3 regions of the Sinorhizobium arboris LMG 14919 genome follow, and region 3 is predicted to be linked to each of the others. Evidence: riboswitches for the same ligand, from Rfam matches in the RefSeq annotation. Region 3 holds a riboswitch; each other region holds the start of a gene.
The links. A riboswitch is a leader RNA that binds a small molecule or an ion and turns the genes downstream of it on or off. The one in region 3 is predicted to bind thiamine pyrophosphate.
Positions count from the first base shown of each region.

Region 1: it holds a riboswitch for thiamine pyrophosphate, as region 3 does, so the genes downstream of both, thiB (thiamine ABC transporter substrate binding subunit) here and thiD (bifunctional hydroxymethylpyrimidine kinase/phosphomethylpyrimidine kinase) in region 3, are expected to answer to the same signal.
Region 2: it holds a riboswitch for thiamine pyrophosphate, as region 3 does, so the genes downstream of both, thiC (phosphomethylpyrimidine synthase ThiC) here and thiD (bifunctional hydroxymethylpyrimidine kinase/phosphomethylpyrimidine kinase) in region 3, are expected to answer to the same signal.

Region 1 is NZ_ATYB01000014.1:3,163,685-3,169,903, reverse strand. Features, by position in the region: gene thiQ (thiamine ABC transporter ATP-binding protein) at 1-153, opposite strand, end outside; gene thiP (thiamine/thiamine pyrophosphate ABC transporter permease ThiP) at 150-1,757, opposite strand; gene thiB (thiamine ABC transporter substrate binding subunit) at 1,789-2,817, opposite strand; TPP riboswitch at 2,866-2,980, opposite strand; gene SINAR_RS0126585 (GNAT family N-acetyltransferase) at 3,114-3,596, shown strand; gene SINAR_RS0126580 (thiamine diphosphokinase) at 3,672-4,322, shown strand; gene SINAR_RS0126575 (ABC-F family ATP-binding cassette domain-containing protein) at 4,327-6,153, shown strand; gene SINAR_RS0126570 (amino acid ABC transporter permease) at 6,200-6,219, opposite strand, start outside.
Region 2 is NZ_ATYB01000008.1:1,245,598-1,251,816, forward strand. Features, by position in the region: gene SINAR_RS0106420 (thiazole synthase) at 1-593, opposite strand, end outside; gene thiS (sulfur carrier protein ThiS) at 596-793, opposite strand; gene thiO (glycine oxidase ThiO) at 790-1,767, opposite strand; gene thiC (phosphomethylpyrimidine synthase ThiC) at 1,769-3,604, opposite strand; TPP riboswitch at 3,703-3,814, opposite strand; gene SINAR_RS0106440 (aq_1923 C-terminal domain) at 4,021-6,039, shown strand.
Region 3 is NZ_ATYB01000008.1:318,776-324,994, forward strand. Features, by position in the region: gene SINAR_RS0102190 (beta-galactosidase) at 1-641, shown strand, start outside; gene SINAR_RS0102195 (serine hydrolase domain-containing protein) at 744-1,751, shown strand; gene SINAR_RS0102200 (peroxiredoxin) at 1,869-2,528, opposite strand; TPP riboswitch at 2,742-2,844, shown strand; gene thiD (bifunctional hydroxymethylpyrimidine kinase/phosphomethylpyrimidine kinase) at 2,969-3,769, shown strand; gene SINAR_RS0102210 (hypothetical protein) at 3,883-4,137, shown strand; gene exoP (succinoglycan biosynthesis transport protein ExoP) at 4,187-6,219, opposite strand, start outside.

The sequences.
Region 1 (6,219 bases), on a different contig from region 3:
GCCGGCAATGATGTTGAAGAGGGTCGACTTGCCCGAACCGGAGGCGCCCGCGACGGCGACGATCTGTCCTGCGGGCACCGCGCAGTCGAAGGCGAGCGTCGTCGTTTCGAAGCTTGTTTCGACGCCCTTGAGGGAGAGAGCGATGGAACTCATGTGCTTTGGCCTTCGGGCGATCTTTCCTCTCCCGCCGTGCCGAGCACCGTCAGGACAAGGCAGATAAGGCCGAGGACCAGCGCGAGTCCGGCCGCATCCGCGGTGCGATAGCTGCCCATCCTGCTATAGAGCAGATAGGGGAGGGTAACCATGTCCTCGGAGCCGAAAAGAGCGACGGCTCCCAGATCGCCGAGGGACAGGGCCATGGCAAAGGAGAAGCCGACGAAAAGCGGTTTGCGCAGGCCGGGCCAATCGATCCACAGCAGGCGATGGAAACCGCCGATGCCGAGGCTTGCGGCAAGTTGCGCGGTTCGTGACGCATGCGTCGCCATGGCCGGAGCGAGCACCCGGTGGACAAAGGGGAGTGCCATCAGCGCGTTGATGGCGATGACGACCGCCGGCGCGAAACGGGCGACGTCGCCGAAAGGCCTCAGGAGAAGGAACCATCCGGCACCGAGCACGACGGGGGGCATGAGCAGGATGAAGGACGTGCTCGCGCCGATCCCTCCGGCAAAGAGGCGAGCCGCAGCCCCGGGGCGCCGCCGCGACAGCACGAGGCGCTCGGCGCGGATCATCAGCGCCGTCATGACGACCGACATCGTGGCGGAGACGAGTGCGATCGTCGCGCTCATGGCAAGCGCCCGGCGGAACGCCGGCTCGCCCAGGAGACGGATGAGGTCGGCCTTCGAGCCGGCATAGGCGATCGCCGCGAATGGCAGGCCGACGAGACTGACGGCGAGCAGCAGCCAAGCCCCGTCGGCGAGCCGCGACACGCCTGTTGCGCCGTCGAAACGCCGGATGGCTTTGCCGCTCGTCTCTCCCTCGCGAGGTGCCGGCGCGATCAGTTTCAGCACGAGAAGCAGCATCCCGGTGAGGGCGACCTGAAGCGCCGAAAGGGCGATTGCCCGCGGCGGGTCGAAGTCAAAGCGCAGCGCCTGGTAGATCGCCACTTCGATCGTGCTGGCGGCCGGCCCGCCGCCAAGCGTCAGCACGAGCGTGAAGCTGGTGGCGCAGAGCATGAAGATGAGCCCGGCGATGCCGGGAAGCAATCCGCGGATCACCGGCCACTCGATGAAGCGAAAGATGGCAAAGGAACCCATGCCGAGATTGGCGCAGCTGCGCCAGTATTCGGCTGGAATGCGCTCGATGCCCGCAAGCATCAAGCGTGCAGCAAGCGGCATGTTGAAGAAGACATGGGCGATCAGAATGCCGGAGAGGCCATAGATGCTGACCGGCTGCTCCAGCCCGGCCGCCGCAAGGACCCGGTTCACGAGTCCCTGCCGTCCCCAGATTTCGATGAGGCCGAGGGCGGCGACGAGCGCCGGAAGGCCGAGCGGCAGCGCCAGAAACCGCACCACCCATATCCGGCCAGGGAACGAAGTTCGGCGGGCAAGGGCCCGGGCCAAGGGGATGGCCAACAGGACGGATAGAAACGTCGACAGGCTCGCCTGCAGCAGCGTGAAGCGTGTGATGCGCCAGATGTAAGCGTCGAAAAGCGGACCAGCGCCGGTGCTGCCGGCCGACTGGGCGAGCAGGGCCGCGGCGGCAAGGCCGACGAAAAGCAGGATGCCGCCGAGAGCGAAGGCTCCGGCGACCACTGTCATCCTGCTTTCATTCGAGCCAGACAATCCGGCCTCAGTTCCTGCTCATCGCCGCCAGCCATTCGTCGATCCAGGCCTTGCGGTTGGCGGCGACTTCCTCGGAGGGAATGAGGAACGTCGTTTGCGGTTCGACGAGCTTGCCGAAGGCTTCCGGCAGAGGTTCCTTGGTCGCCGTCACCGGCATCATCCAGTTGGTCGTGGGAATGATCGACTGGAATTCCGGGCCGATCATGAAGGCCAGGAACTTCCGGGCGAGCTCCGGGTCTCTGGCATTCTTCGTCAGCGCCGCGACTTCGATCTGGATATAGTGGCCTTCCGCGAAGGGGGCCGCCTGGTACCGCTCGGTGTCTTCCGCGACCATGTGGTAGGCGGGTGAGGTGGTGTAGGAGAGAACCATTGGCGCCTCGCCCTTCGTGAAGAGGCCATAGGCCTCCGACCAGCCCGGCGTGACCGTGAGTACGCGCTCCTTGAGCTCTGCCCAGGCCTCGCCCGCCTTGTCGCCATAGACGGATTTCACCCAGAGCAGGAGGCCGAGGCCGGGGGTGGAGGTCCGCGGGTCCTCGATGACGATCTTCTTCGACGGATCGCCCTCAACGAGTTCCTTAAGGCTCTTCGGAGGGTCCTTCAGCGTCTCGGTGTCGTAGACCACGGCGAAATGGCCGTAGTCATAGGGAACGAAGGTGTCGTCCGAGAAGTCGCCCGGAACCTTGACGGAAGCGGTATCGATGCCGTGCGGCGCAAAAAAACCGGTCGACTTGGCCTCCGCCACTAGATTGGTATCGAGGCCGAGCACGATGTCGGCTTTGGACCCCTGACCTTCGAGCTTCAGCCGCGTCAGGAGTTCGACCCCGTCGGCAACGCCGACATAGTCGATCTTGCAGTCGCAGGTTTTCTCGAAGGCTTCCGCGACCTTGGCGCCCGGTCCCCATTCGGTGATGAAGCTCTCATAGGTGTAGACCGTCAGCGTCTTTTCCGCGGCAGCGGCGCTTGCGGAAAATGCCGCGATCGAGGCTGCGGCGATCGCAAGCCGGCTAAGAATTTTTCGATGAAGTGAACTGGACATTCCGCACCTCTCCCTGTCGTCGTTGTTGCCATGGGAAAAGCGCGTATCGATCCGATCGCTTCTAATCCCTCCGCCGGTATGAACCGGATCAGGTTCCGCGGGTTGGCTTGCAGCCTCTCAGCCGTGATCGCGAAAGCCGACCAGGGCACCCCGTTAGAGCAGCAGAAGATTTAGCTTTCGGCGGCGGCTTAGGCAAGCTGAGTTTCAGCACGGACGTTTGCCGTGCGCGTCGGGCGCGCTATTAAGAGCCAAACAATTGCCGGCCCCGTTTGTTCGCCGAAAGCGGAGATAATTCCATGCCAGACATGCTCGTCCGCCTTTATGCCCTTCCCGAGGGCCGTCCGTCCCGCCTTGATTCCGACATCCGTATCCGCCGGGCGCTTGCGGCAGAACGGCGGGTCGTCATTTCCTGGATCGAGGAGCGCTTCGGAGCAGGGTGGGCCGGCGAAGCCGAAGCCGCCTTCTCCTCGACTCCGACGCGGATCCATATCGCCCACCGTCGCGATCGAATCGTCGGTTTCGCCTGCCACGACGTCACCGCGCTCGGTTTCTTCGGCCCGACCGGAGTGGACGCGGCGATGCGCGGCAAAGGCGTCGGCGAGGCGCTGCTCGTCGAAAGCCTCTCTGCCATGCGTGCCGCCGGCTATGCCTATGCGATCATCGGCGGGGTGGGACCAGCCGAATTCTACGCCCGCGCCGTCGGTGCGGTGGAGATCGCCGGCTCGACGCCCGGCATCTATGACGGCATGCTCCCGGGTGATCCGGCGTCCGGAACCTGATCCGCGCCGCCCGCGTTGGCAAAACAGCCGCCGCCCCTTTTCCTTCGCCGCTGCTTTGCGCTATGGGCTTCTGCCATGACCCGTTCACCCTTTACCATTCTCCTCGGCGGTGCGCTGACGCCGACAGACCGGCTTGCTCGACAGCTCGAAGGCAGCCGGTTCGTCGCGGCCGATGGCGGCATGCGCCATGCAAGAACGCTCGGGATCGTTCCCGAGCTCTGGGTCGGCGATTTCGATTCCACGGACGAGGCGCTTCTGGCTGAGTTCGCCGGCGTCCCGCGGGAACGTCATCCGGCCGCCAAGAATGCGACGGACGGGGAGATCGCCGTCGAAGCGGCCCTTGAGCGTGGCGCGACCTCGCTCGTCTTCGCGGGCGGGCTTGGCGGCGCGCGCAGCGATCATGCCTTCCTCCACCTTCTCGGCACCGTCGCGCTCGCGGAGAGCGGTGTTGCGGTGATGATGACCTCCGGCGAGGAGGAGGCTTATCCGCTACTGCCCGGTTCGCGGGAGATCGAGCTGCCGAAAGGCAGCCTCTTCTCGATCCTCGGCCTTGCGGAGCTGAACGACCTGTCGATCGAGAACGTGCGGTATCCGCTGAAGGACTTCCATTTGCCCTTCGGCTCGTCGCGCACCATTTCGAACATTGCGGATGGTACGGTCCGCTTCACCCTGAAATCCGGCCGGGCCGTCATCCTCGCCCGACCCTATGATCTATCCGGAGCCTGATGCCTTGGCGCCTCCCATTCTGAAGCTTGACGACATTTTCCTGACCTTCGGCGGCACGCCGCTGCTTGCGGGTGCGGGCTTGCAGGTCGAGCCCGGCGACCGCATCTGTCTCGTCGGCCGCAACGGCTCGGGAAAGTCGACGCTGATGAAGATCGCCGCCGGGCTTGCCGAGCCGCAGTCGGGCGAGATTTTCAGGCATCCGTCGGTGACGATCCGCTACCTGCACCAGGCTCCCGATTTCGACGGTTTCGATACGGTCCAGGCCTATGCGGAAGCTGGCCTCGGTCCCGGGGACGATCCCTATCGGGTCGTCTACCTGCTGCAGCATCTGGGGCTGACCGGCGAGGAGGAGCCGAAGCGCCTTTCCGGCGGCGAGGCGCGGCGTGCCGCCCTTGCTCGCGTGCTGGCGCCGGCGCCCGACATCCTGCTTCTCGACGAGCCGACGAACCATCTCGATCTGCCGACGATCGAGTGGCTGGAAGACGAGCTCGTCCGCAGCCGTTCGGCGCTGGTGCTCATCTCGCACGACCGGCGTTTCCTCGAGAAGGTGTCGACGGCGACCGTCTGGCTCGACCGGGGCCAGTCGCGCCGCCTCGATCGCGGCTTCGCGCATTTCGAGGCCTGGCGCGACGAGGTGCTGGAAGCGGAAGAACTAGAACAGCACAAGCTCGGCAAGGCAATCGAGCGCGAGGAGCACTGGCTGCGCTACGGCGTGACCGCCAGACGCAAGCGCAATATGCGACGGCTCGGCGAACTGCAGGACATGCGTGCCCGGCACCGCGGGCACAAGGGGCCGACGGGCACGGTCCAGGCGACCGTTGCCGACGCGAAGGAATCGGGGAAGCTCGTCATCGAGGCGGAAAAGATCGCGAAGGCCTATGGCGACCGCACGATCGTCGCGCCGTTCTCGATCCGCGTCCACCGCGGCGACTGCATCGGCCTCGTCGGCCCGAACGGCGCCGGCAAGACGACGCTTCTGAAGCTCCTGACCGGCCAGCTTGCGCCCGATGCCGGCAGCGTCAGGCTAGGCACCAATCTGGAGATCGCCACGCTCGACCAGAAACGCGAGGAGCTGAACCTGGACGAGACGCTCGCGCATTATCTGACCGACGGACGCGGCGAGACCCTCCTCGTGAACGGCGAGCAGCGGCATGTGACCGGCTATATGAAGGAGTTCCTCTTCCAGCCGGAGCAGGCGCGCACGCCCATCCGCGACCTGTCCGGCGGCGAACGCGCGCGCCTCATGCTCGCCCGTATCCTGGCGCGGCCCACCAATCTCCTCATCCTCGACGAGCCGACCAACGACCTCGATATCGAGACGCTCGACCTGCTGCAGGAGATCGTCGCCGGATTTTCCGGAACGGTGATCCTGGTCAGCCACGACCGCGACTTCCTCGACCGTACGGTGACGTCCACCATCGCGCCGGCCGATCCGGAGGCGCCCGATGGCCGCTGGATCGAGTATGCCGGCGGCTACTCCGACATGATGGCGCAGCGCCGGGGCGCGCTTGAGGAAAGGCGCAGGATCGAAAAGGCCGGAAAGGCGCGGCCGAGCGGTGCTCCGTTGGAGACGAGCGAACCTCAGAAGGCGAAGGGCAAGCTCTCCTACAAGCAGAAATTCGCGCTCGAGACCCTGCCGAAGGAGATTGCCAGGTCGGAGGCGGAGATCGCCAGGCGCGAAGAGAAGATGGCCGATCCCGATCTGTTTTCCCGCGACCCGAGCGGCTTCGCCAAGCTGGCAGCCGAGCTCGAAAAGCTCAGGACGGACCTGGCGCGAATGGAGGAGGAATGGCTCGAACTCGAAATGCTGCGCGAAGAGCTCGAGGGCTGAGCGGCCGGCGTTAGAACGCGCGTGAGGTGGCGATATCCCCCTCTGCCTACCGGACTTGCGACCGCC
Region 2 (6,219 bases), 930 kb from region 3:
AGTTCCATGACCGTCGCCGCGTGCGACGGGCGGCCGATGCCGGCATCGATGATCAGCGGAATGTCGTGAAATTCGGCGCGCATGGCACGCAGGCCCGCAATATTCTGCGGTCCCATGGCGCTGCCGATCGGCGCGCACCAGGGCATCAGCACCTTGCAGCCCGCCTCCAAGAGCTTTTCGGCAACGACGAGATCGTCCGTGGTGTAGGGAAAGACCTCGAAGCCTTCCCCGGCGAGGATGCGCGCTCCCTCGACCAGCCCGAACACGTCGGGCTGCAGCGTGTCCTGGTGCCCGATCACTTCGAGCTTGATCCAGTCGGTGCCGAAAACCTCGCGCGCCATCCTGGCGGTCAGCACCGCCTCCGAGACGGAATGGCAGCCGGCCGTGTTGGGCAGCACGCGCACGCCGAGCTCGCGGATCAGCTCGAAGAAGGCGCCGCCCTGACGCCCGCCGGCCGTCTCCCGGCGGAGCGAGACCGTGACGATATCGGTTCCCGACCGCTGCACCGCTTCGGCGAGCACGGCCGGCGAGGGATAACGGGCGGTGCCGAGCAGAAGCCTCGACCGGATCTCTGTTCCATAGAATAGCGGCATCATCAGCCTCCCTGCATCGGCGACAGGATTTCGATCCGGTCGCTGTCCTGGAGCCGGTAGCTGGATCGGTCGCCCTTCCGGACAAGCTCGCCGTTGACGGCAGTCGCCAGCCAGTCGCCTTCGAAATCGAGGCGCTGCAAGAGTTCGGCGAGCGTGGCGGCCGGAAGCTCGTGTTCCTCGCCATTGACAGTCAGCTTCATCGGACATCTCCTTTGCGTGTCTCTTCGCCCAGGGCCAGCGCCGCCACCTCCCGAGCCATGGCGGGGGAGAGGAGAAAGCCGTGGCGATAGAGGCCATTGACGGTAATCGTGTTTTCGCGGCGAGAGGCCCGGGGCAGGTTGTCGGCAAAAGCGGGGCGCACGCCCGTGCCGGTCTCGACCAGGCGCGCTTCGGCGAAAGCCGGATGGAGCGCATAGGCGGCGTTCAACAGCTCCATCAGTGAGCGGGTGGTGATCGGCCCGGCGTCGTCGCTCTCGATCATCGTCGCGCCGCACATGAAGAGGCCGCCGCCGCGCGGCACGATATAGAGCGGAATGCGGGGATGCAGCATGCGTACCGGGCGCGACAGCGCCACCTCGTCCGTCTGCAGATAGGCCATCTCGCCGCGAACGCCGCGAAGCCCGTCGATCGCGCCGATCCTCGAGGCTCCGGTGCAATCGACGGTAAGCGCGAAACCATGCTCGTCCGTGTCCTCGCCGGCGAACGCGGCGCCGCGTACCACCAGCCCTTGCCGGAGCGTCAAAAGTGCCCGGCGGGGGTCGAGATGTGCCTCCTGCGGAAAGAACAGTGCTCGCCGGAAACGGCCGGCGAGGGCAGGCTCCAGCGCTGCGATCTCCTCCGCTTCGACCCAGCGGTGGCCGGAGGTGCGCGAAGCGAAGCGCTTGAGTTCGGCTGCATCACGCGGCTGTGCGACCACGAGCGTGCCGTTGCGATGGACGGAACCGGCAGGGAGCGCGGCATCCCACCAGTCGGCAGCGCCGAGCCCAAGCGTCAGGACGGCTTCCTCGGCGCTTTCGCGCTCGCACCAGGGAGCGAGCATGCCGCCCGCATACCAGGAAGCGGCCCCGGCGACGCCGGCAGCATTCTCGATGATCGTAATCTCGGCGCCGCGTGCGAGAAGCTCATGGGCGGCGGTAAGGCCGGCGACGCCGGCCCCTTTGATCAGCACGCGCATTTCATTCTCCGGCGCGCGCGCCATTGCTTTCGTCGAGCGGCATGTAGAGATCGCCGCCATCGCGATATTTCGCGGCCATCGCCTCCAGGCCCTCCTTCTGCGCCTCGGCGCGGATATCGTGGGAAATCCGCATCGAACAGAATTTCGGCCCGCACATGGAGCAGAAATGCGCGACCTTGTGCGCCTCCTTGGGCAGCGTCTCGTCGTGGAAATTGCGCGCGGTTTCGGGGTCGAGCGAGAGGTTGAACTGATCCTCCCAGCGGAACTCGAAGCGGGCGCGCGACAGCGCGTCGTCGCGGGTGCGGGCGGCCGGGTGCCCCTTGGCGAGATCGGCGGCATGGGCGGCGATCTTGTAGGTGATGACACCGGTCTTGACGTCGTTGCGGTCGGGCAGGCCCAGATGTTCCTTCGGCGTGACGTAGCAGAGCATGGCGGTGCCGAACCAGCCGATCATCGCCGCGCCGATGCCTGACGTGATGTGGTCGTAGCCGGGCGCGATATCGGTGGTAAGCGGCCCGAGCGTGTAGAAGGGCGCTTCGCCGCAGACGGCGAGCTGCTTGTCCATGTTCTCCTTGATCTTGTGCATGGGCACATGGCCAGGCCCTTCGATCATCACCTGGCAATCCTTGGCCCAGGCGATCTTCGTCAGTTCGCCAAGCGTTTCCAGCTCCGCGAACTGAGCCCTGTCGTTGGCGTCGGCGATCGAGCCGGGACGCAGGCCGTCGCCGAGCGAGAAGGAGACGTCGTAAGCGCGGCAGATGTCGCAGATCTCCTCGAAATGCTCGTAGAGGAAGCTCTCGCGATGGTGATGCAGGCACCACTTCGCCATGATCGACCCGCCGCGCGAGACGATGCCGGTGACGCGATCCACGGTCAGCGGGATATAGTGAAGTCTGACGCCGGCATGGATGGTGAAATAGTCGACGCCCTGCTCCGCCTGCTCGATCAGCGTGTCGCGGAAGACCTCCCAGGACAGGTCCTCGGCGATGCCGTTCACCTTCTCCAGCGCCTGGTAGAGCGGCACGGTGCCGATCGGCACCGGCGAATTGCGGATGATCCATTCGCGGATATTGTGAATGTTGCGGCCGGTGGAAAGGTCCATGACCGTATCGGCGCCCCAGCGCGTCGCCCAGACCATCTTCTCCACCTCCTCGGCCATGGAGGAGGTGACGGCGGAATTGCCGATATTCGCATTGATCTTCACCAGGAAGTTGCGGCCGATGATCATCGGTTCGGCTTCCGGATGGTTGATGTTGGCCGGAATGATCGCCCTGCCGGCGGCCACTTCCTGGCGGACGAATTCCGGCGTGACGAAGTCGGGAACCGAGGCGCCGAAGCTTTCGCCGTCTCGGGCGAGCGCCTCCTTTGCAGGCTTCCGGCCGAGATTTTCACGAATGGCGATGAATTCCATTTCCGGAGTGACGATGCCGGCGCGGGCATAGGCGAGTTGGGTGACCGCTTTTCCCGGCCTGGCCTTGAACGGCCGATGACGAACCGGGAATTCCGGCGTCAGTCTTTCCCCAGTCGCAAAGCCGTTATCCTCGGCCTTCACCGCACGGCCGTCGTAGCTTTCGACATCGCCGCGCTTGAGAACCCAGTCGCTGCGAAGGCGCTGCAGGCCCGCGTCGATGCGGATATCGGCGTTTTCGATCGTGTAGGGGCCGGAGGAATCGTAAACCGTGACCGGCGGCTCGCCGGAGGTCGGATGCAGGGCGATTTCGCGCATCGGCACGCGGATGTCGGGATGGATCTCGCCCGGCTTGTAGACCTTGCGGGATGCGGGAAGCGGTCCTTGCGTGACCGAGGGCGCCGCGGCGATTGGTTTGACTAGATTCATCTTGAGGCTCCAAAGTTTTCGCGTTGGAGACCCAGTTCTGAAGCCGGAAGGATGAAAAGACGTTTGGCCGACGGACCGCGGGTGCACGGATTCCTGGCTGTTGCACGTCTGCACCGTCCCTACGCCAGTATGAACTGGATCAGGTTCAACGGGTCACTGCGCGCGCTAGCAGTATCTCAGCCCCTTGCCGGGACCCCCCTGGTGAATGGCGCAATTAGGAACGGATATCGGCGCGGCGTCAAGATGGTTTTTGAACGGCCGCCTCCGGCGCGGTCGGGTCTCGGACGAGGAATGTCGGGCGCGTCGATCATCTGCTCCGGATTGTCCTCCCGCGATGCTTGCAAATGCAGCGCCTTACATCTAATCACCCGTCACGAATGAGGCGCCGTCAAGCGCATAGCGAAGGGACGATTGTCGTGGGGCAGATTGAGGCAGTAACGGGAAAAAAGAGACGCAAGGGGCTTTGGGCCGCAGTTGCGGTGGTAGCAATCACGGCCGCCGGCATGGCCGGTTACAAGACCGTCGTCGAAAATCGCGTGAGCAGGATGATCGCCGAGCGCGGGGGCAAGGCGGGCAGCGTCGAAGCGGATTTCCTGGGGCGCATTCATCTGCGCGACGTGACTTTGCCGCTGAAGGAGGGGGCGGAAGTTCGTCTCGCCGCGCTTGACGGCCGGCCCAAAATCCTCTTCCTCGAGGGCCAGCTGGAAGTAGGCGGCCTTGAACTCGAGAGCGCATTCGGCACAGTCTCCGTTCCCCGCGCGGTCGTCGAAGACGCGGATTTGGGCCCGAACACCTTGACGGAGATGTTCGGCGGGAGGAGCGGACTGTCCCTCTCGGAGCGGGTAGAACTCTTCGCGGCAAAACGCATTTCCGCCCCTGAAATCGTCTTCGCCCAGACCTTTGCCGGCACCGAGCAGAAGCTGGTCTACAGGGACGTGGTTTCCGAAGACATCGGCGGCGGGCGTATCGCCCGCTATTCGGCGAGCGGCGCCAGCTTCGAATTCGGTGCGGACGCTTCCGGCGGTGAGGATGCCAAGGCGAAGCGGCTGACGGGCTCCATGGGAAACGTCACGGCACAGGACATCGACGCCGCCTATCTGGCCCGACTCTATACCGAAAGGGCCGGCCCTGAGGACAAGGAGGCAAAGCCCGCCTATGGACCGATCTCCGTCAAAAACATCGCCTTCTCGGATGGTGAGGCGAGCTTCGGCTATGACGAGCTTCGCAGCGGCGGCTTCAGCATGCGGATGCCGGCCGAGCCGCTGCTCGACATCCTGAAAGAGCTGAAATCGGTCTCGGCGCCCGATCAATTGCCGCCGGCGGAACAACAAGCCTACTTCAATCGGGTTTTGTCGATTGCCGATATGACGGAGAAGGCCGACATGGAAATGCTCGGCCTGACGATCGACGCGCCGATGAGGGGCGGTGATCAAGGCGAGAGGATCAAGCTTGCGATAGATCGCCTCGCCCTTGAGGTCGATGGCCGGAAGCTTGACGCCACGCTGAACGGCCTCTCGATGGGAGAGGGCGCGGACTACGTCAAGGTCTCCGAAGCGAGCATTTCGGGGTTTTCCTGGAATTCGACCCTGGACGGTCTGCAGAGAATGGTCGCGTTGGACGAGAAGCAGCGCGAGAGCTTTCCCTTCACGACACTGCTGCCGGAATTCGGTACGGTCCGGCTGGCGGGTCTGGATGTCGATCTGCCCGATACAGGCGCCGAAGACGCCGGGAGCGAGGCACAGGATTCGGCCCCCGGGCGCGTGCGCTTCTCACTCAAGGATTACGAGTTGGCGCTCACGAAGCCCCGTAACGGCATTCCGACCGACATCCGCATCAGATATCAGGACCTGACCCTGCCGATTCCGGATCATATTCGCGACGAGCCGTTCGCACAGCTCCGCAACCTTGGTTTCAACGAGGTGGTCCTGTCGTCCAACATCGAAGCCAACTGGGACGAGCCGAACCAGACTCTGGTCATCAGGGATATCTCCACAAGTGGAAAAGATATCGGCGGCTTTTCCCTCTCCGGCCTGTTGGGGGGCGTGAGCGGCGACTTCTTTTCCGGCGACGAGGCGAAGACGCGAGCGGCGCTGTTTGGCCTCACCGCCCGTGAAGCAAAGCTGAAGATCGAGGACAAAGGTCTCGCCGCCAAGGGCATAAGGGCCTATGCCGAGCAAAACGACATGACGGAGGATCAGGCGCGCGGCATGCTCACGATGACGGCGTCGGTGGCGTTGCAGCAGTTTGCCGCGCAGCAGCCTCGCCTGCAGAACGTGCTGGACGCGGCTTCGCAGTTCATTGCCAAACCGGGGACATTCACGTTGACCGTCAAGTCCAAATCCGCGAACGGAGTCGGTGCGCTCGAATTCGCGGTTGCTTCGCAAAACCCGCTCCTGCTTCTCGACAGGGTCGATTTCGAGGCGACGGCAGAATAGGCGGGCTTCTCGCCGCAAGCGGGGGGAAGAGAGCTCGAAGCGCCGCACAAGTGAGTTGCCCTCTCCAACCCCTCCCACAGGTGGGAGGGGTTTAACCTGCCGTACCCTCACCGGTTCCTTGTCGCTGCCGCAGGCTCAAGTTTTCGATAGGGCATCGCGCCGGGCGCCAAAGCCCCTCCC
Region 3 (6,219 bases):
GTCTCGGCGTCGATGTGGATTTCATAGGCCAGCACTCCGATATCGACGGATATAAGCTGATCCTTGCGCCGGATCTCGTGATCGCCGAGGAGACTTTCGTCGAGCGGCTCGCGGGGTCGCAAGCCAAGGTGGTCTTCGGTGCGCGCAGCGGCAGCAAGACGAAGGAGATGCATATTCCCGAAAGGCTGCCGCCAGGGCCTCTGGCGAAGCTCATCGATATCAGCGTCACACGGGTCGAATCGCTGCCGGAGTTTCACAGCGAGACCGTTCTCTATGGCAATGAGGCCTATGAGGCGGGCGGCTGGCGCGAGACGGTCAGGACGAAGGAGACCGTTCTCGCAAGCTTCGACGGGGAGTATCGCAACGGCGCGCCGGCGCTCGTCGGCAACGATAAGGCACGCTATCTGGCGGTTGCGGCCAATGGCGCATTGCTCAACAAGGTGATCGGGGATGCGCTCGGCTGGGCTGGGCTGGAAAGCCTGCCCGATCTCGGCGATCTTCGCGTAACGCGCCGCGGCAATCTCCGTTTCGCCTTCAATTTCGGCCGGGTCGCCGCGGAGGTACCCGCGGGCGCCGCGGCCGAGTTCTATGTGGGGGGACGCACGCTGAAACCCGTCGATGTTGCGATCTGGACGGAATGAACCCCGGAGCTTCGACGTAGCCGACCTTTCGGCGAGGTCACATCGTCGTGAGCCTGGATTGCACTTGATGACTTGTCGTCCCATTCGCCCTAGGTCGAACGCATGACTATGCTCGTTATTGCGTTCCTTGCGCTCTTCGGTTTCCACTCGGCGGCAGCCGGGCAGGATCAGTCGGCCGTCACCACCTTGCTGACGAGACTGGCGACGAGGGACGACCTGAAGCCGCTGAAGACCGTCATCGTCGCCAGGGACGGGGAGACGATCGCCGAGAACGGGTATCGCGGCCACACGCCCTCGGAGTCGGCCAACATCAAGTCGGCATCGAAATCGATCGTGTCCGCCCTTGTGGGCATCGCGATCGGCAAGGGTCTGCTCGACGGCCCGGAGCAGAAGATCGCGCCGCTCCTGAAGGAGGATCTTCCGTCGCAGGCCGACCCGCGGATCAACGACATTACCATCGGCAACCTCCTGTCGATGCAGGCGGGACTGGGGCGGATGTCGGGACCGAATTACGGACGCTGGGTTTCGAGCCGCAACTGGGTCCGTTTCGCGCTGGCACAGCCTTTCGACGACGAGCCCGGAGGCCGGATGCTCTATTCGACCGCCTCGACGCATCTGCTCTCGGCAATACTGACCAAAGTGGGCGGCAAGCCGACACTGGCGCTAGCACGCGAATGGCTTGGTCCGGTCGAGGGTTTCCGAATCGGGTCATGGGATCGCGATCCCCAGGGCATCTATCTCGGCGGCAACCAGATGGCGATGAGCGCGCGATCGCTGCTTGCCTTCGGCGAACTCTACCGCAACCGGGGCCGCACCGCAGACGGACTGCAGGTCGTCCCGGCCGATTGGGTCGAGCTTTCCTGGCGGCCGCGCACGGAGTCCCGCTTTACCGGCGACGGCTATGGGTATGGCTGGTTCACGCGCCGGATCGGCGACGAGGATGTGTATTACGCATGGGGCTATGGCGGCCAGATGCTCTATATCGTGCCGTCCCTGAACCTGACTGTGGTTATGACGTCGGATGAAAGCGGCCCCTCGGCACGCAACGGCTATCGCGACGCCTTGCATGGGGTCCTGGCGGAAATCATCTCCGCCGTCAAAGCGGATTGAGGCGGCATGGTCCTGCTCTGCCGCTGCTAATGAGATGCATCAAGAAGATACAATAAGGGCGCGCAAAACCTCATTGTTTAGCGCGCTCAAAGGACCTGGCCGAGGTCTCGCGGCATCCTATGCCGTTGGCTGTTTCGTCTTCCGGAGATACGGGAGCACGGTGTCGAAAGAGCCGAAACGCTGAATGGCGTCCTCGTTGGAAACTGCCGCCGTGATGATGACGTCCTCGCCCTGCTGCCAATTGGCGGGCGTCGCAACCTGATGCTTGGCAGTGAGCTGGATCGAGTCGATCGCGCGCAGGATCTCGTTGAAGTTACGGCCGGTTGTCATCGGATAGGTGAGGATCAGCTTGATCTTCTTGTCGGGACCGATGACGTAGACCGAACGCACGGTGGCGTTGTCCGCCGGGGTGCGGCCCTCGGACGTGTCTCCGGCGCCGGCCGGCAGCATGTCGTAAAGCTTTGCCACCTTCAGATCGCGGTCGCCGATCAGCGGATAATCGACGTCGAAGCCGGTCGCGATCTTGATGTCGTTCTTCCATTTGGTATGGCTTTCGACCGGATCGACGGAGATGCCGATGATTTTGACGCCGCGCTTGCGAAACTCCGGTTCGATTCCGGCCATGGCGCCGAGTTCCGTCGTGCAGACCGGGGTGAAATTCTTGGGATGGGAGAAGAGGACAGCCCAGCCGTCGCCGATCCATTCATGGAAATTGATCGGACCCCGTGTCGTCTCGGCGGTGAAATCAGGGGCGGTGTCATTGATGCGCAGGCTCATGGCTTGTTCCCTTTCAGCTCAAAAAATTTCGCTAAGAATAGCGCAATCGTCGCCGTTTTCGAGGAGGAAACGAACGATTGACGGCGGCAGGAGGAATGACAGCATCATAGCTTGTCAATCGGCGCGATATTTTTTGCCGGCCGGCGTAAAAGGAAAGGTCTTACAAGTCTTTCGCGGACGCGTTGACATCGCCCTGCCGCAGCCGCATAGATGACGCATTCCGAGGGGAGCACCAGACGGTGCTGAGATGGCGTTGAGCCGGACCCTTGAACCTGATCCGGGTCATGCCGGCGTAGGAACGGAAGAAGGCCGCCAGCGGCAAGTTCGCCTTTTCATCGCCTTTCCTGGATCTCCGTGATGAGCCCGTCTGGAGATCGATCGATGACGTCCATTGCCGCACTACCCAACGCAAGCATCATCCGTGCGAAGGAGGGCGGCGCATGACGGCGATTGCCCTCACCATCGCCGGCTCGGACTCGGGCGGCGGAGCCGGCATCCAGGCGGACCTCAAAAGCTTTTCGGCGCTCGGCGTCTACGGCGCCAGCGTCATCACCGCAATCACGGCCCAGAACACCAGGGGTGTGACGGCCGTCGAGGATGTTTCCGCCGAAATCGTGTCCGCGCAGATAGACGCGGTTTTCTCCGACCTCGACGTGAGCGCCGTCAAGATCGGCATGGTCTCGCGTCGGGAAACCATCGCCGCCATTGCCGACGGACTGCGCCGGTTCGGGAAACGGGCCGTCGTGGATCCGGTCATGGTGGCGACTTCCGGCGATGCGCTGCTTCGCCCGGATGCCGTCGCGGCGCTCATCGAAGAGCTATTGCCGCTGGCGCTCGTCGTTACACCCAATCTTGCGGAGGCCGCGCTCATGACGGGGCGCGCGGTCGCCGAGGACGAGGCCGAAATGGCGCGCCAGGCGGAAGCGATCCTGCGGGCAGGCGCACACTCGGTTCTGGTCAAGGGCGGGCACCTGGAGAATCCGGAGGCCACGGACCTCTTCTTCGACGGAGATACTCTTGTCCGCCTACCCGCTGCGCGGATCGAGACGCGCAACGACCACGGCACCGGCTGCACGCTTTCGGCAGCCATTGCCGCGGGCCTTGCGAAAGGCATGCCGCTGGTTGAAGCGGTGAGCGCTGCGAAGTCCTATCTGCATGCCGCAATTTCCGCAGCCGATCGCCTGGAGATCGGGCAGGGTCGCGGACCCGTCCATCACTTCCATCGGTGGTGGGAGGAGTAAGGCGGCATCAGGGTCTAAGACTTTGATAGGACCTATCTTCCAACGGCAAACCGTTACACACTTTTTCTGGAAGTGCTCCAGGTGCCTCGCTCTAGCCACTGTTCTTCAGCAACATGCTTTCAACATGGCTGCGATTGGCAATCGGTTCTCGCGATATGCACTTTCTTATCCGCCGGCTTGAGGCTTTCAACCGTGACGACCTGCCGGATTGGCGGCGGTCGCCAAGCAGGGCGCGGCGTGCTCTTTCGATCCTGCCGTCGCTGATCGAGTTTTCGCTCTTCTATGCGCTGGCACTCATGGCCCTGACGGCGGTCATTGCATTGATGGCAGCCGGTTGGATCATGGGTCTCGATCGCCGCAAGGCCTGACGGTACGGAGCGAATGGCCGCGCCCACAAGCGGCGCGGCCGCGTTTGCCTCAAGCGGCGGTGTTTTCCGTGACCGTATTCTCGATGTAATACTTGCCGTAGCGGTGACGGTATTTCTCCGCCCCGTCGAAGTCGCTGTATTTGCCGAGCTCGTTCATATCCGTCTTGTTGAGGATGACGCCCAGCACCTTCGAGTTGATCAGCGGTTCCGAGTTGAGCAGATCGCGTACGAGCCGCGAAGGCGTCATGCCCCACTCGACTACGAACAGGATGCCGTCGGCCAGCGGCGCGAAGGCCTTGGCGTCGACGACAGGTGCGAGCGCAGCAAGATCGACCACGACATAGTCGAAGGCGTTGCGCGCGTTTTCGATGAGGTTCGCCATGGCCGGGGAGGCGAGCAGTTCGTTGCTCTGATGTCGTTGATGCGAAGCGCCACCGGCTGGAAGGATAGCGAGCTTGGTGCGCTGGTCTACCTTGATACCGGCGGGCCAGCTTGCTTCTCCGGTCAGAGTTTCGACGAGACCGGTGCGGGGGGCGGGCGTGATCATCTGCGTCAGTCCCGGCTTGCGTATATCGGCATCGATGAGCAGGGTCCGCTTGCCGCTTGCCGCCAGAAGTGCGGCGAAGTTTGCAGCAACGATCGATTTTCCCTCATCCGGAAGGGCGGATGCTATGGCGATCACGCGGCTCTCGCTGCCGGACAGCATCTGGTCGCAGGCAAGCTTGGCGTTGCGGAATGTCTCCGCGAAGGTGGACCGCGGCGCATCCACGACGATGCGCGAAAGGCGTTGAAACGGCATCGTACTGTCCACCGCTTCGTCGGGTCTCTTCACCGAACCGAAATGCGCATGGACAAGTTGCGCTTTCTTCTTCATGCGCGTTCCAAGAAGCGGGACGTAGCCGAGCGAGCGATGGCCGAGGATCGAGCGCACGTCACCCTCCAGACGGAATGTCCGTTCGCGGAATTCGAGGAACGCCGCGTAAGCGCCGCCCACCATCATGCCGAGCACGGCCGAAAGAGCGAGGGTCATGGTTTTCTTGGGGCTCGACGGCGACACCGGCACGCCAGCCTCGGAGATGACCCGTGCCTTCGCGATCGGGAAGGATTGCTGCTGCGTCGCCTGTTCGTAGCGGCCGAGATACGACTCATAGAGCGTCTTCAGAGCCGCCGCCTTTTGTTCGAGCTCCCTCAATTGCACGAGTTGCTCGCTCGCGTCGGAGGTCTTGCCGGCAATGCCCTGGATGCTCTTCCTGAGCGATTCCTCGCGCGACTGGGCGACCTCGTATTCATTCCTGTAGCTTGCAGTGAGCTGCTGCAGTTCCTGGTAGATCTGCCGCGCGACATCCTCCTGCTCCGTGCGGAGCGACACCGCTTGCGGGTGGTCGGCGCCGAAGTTGTCGGAGACTTCCCGCTCGCGCTTGCCGACGGCAAGATAGCGCGTCCTCAGGTCGCGGATGACCGAGTTGTCGCCCTCCTTCGCGGAAATGGTGGCGTTCTTCACCGCGTTTTCCGGACCCTGATCCACGATCGACTTATACTGGTTGTAGCGAGCCGACGCGCTTGCAGTGTCCGCCTGGGCGACGATGAGCTGGCTGTTGAGGTCGGCCATTTGCTGCTCGGACATCAACTCGCCGCGCGCAGCCGTCAGGCCGTTCTCGGCCCTGAAATGTGCGACCTCAAGCGCCGCGGCCTGCGAGCGCTGCTGCAGATCCGTAAGCCGTTCCTGCAGCCAGACGGATGCGCGCTCGGTCGCCTCGAAATTGGCGTTCAACTGGTCGGTCAGATAGGCATTGGCGTATCCACGGGCGATGGTCGCCGCAAGCACAGGATCGCTCGATCGAAAGGCCACGGCCACGACCGAGCTTCGCGAAACACGCTCGACTGCGAGCGATTGCTGTATGATCGCGGCAGCCTTCTGCCGCCGCCCGTTGCGCGCCGCCTCCGGCGTGACTTCGGGGCCACCCGAAAAGAGCCCGGTTGCCGTCTTCAGCCATTCCTTGACGATGTCGACCGGGGAGCGCGGCGGATTGAGGATGGTGTCGTTTTCAGCAAGCTTGAGCTTGTCGACAACGCGCAGCGCCA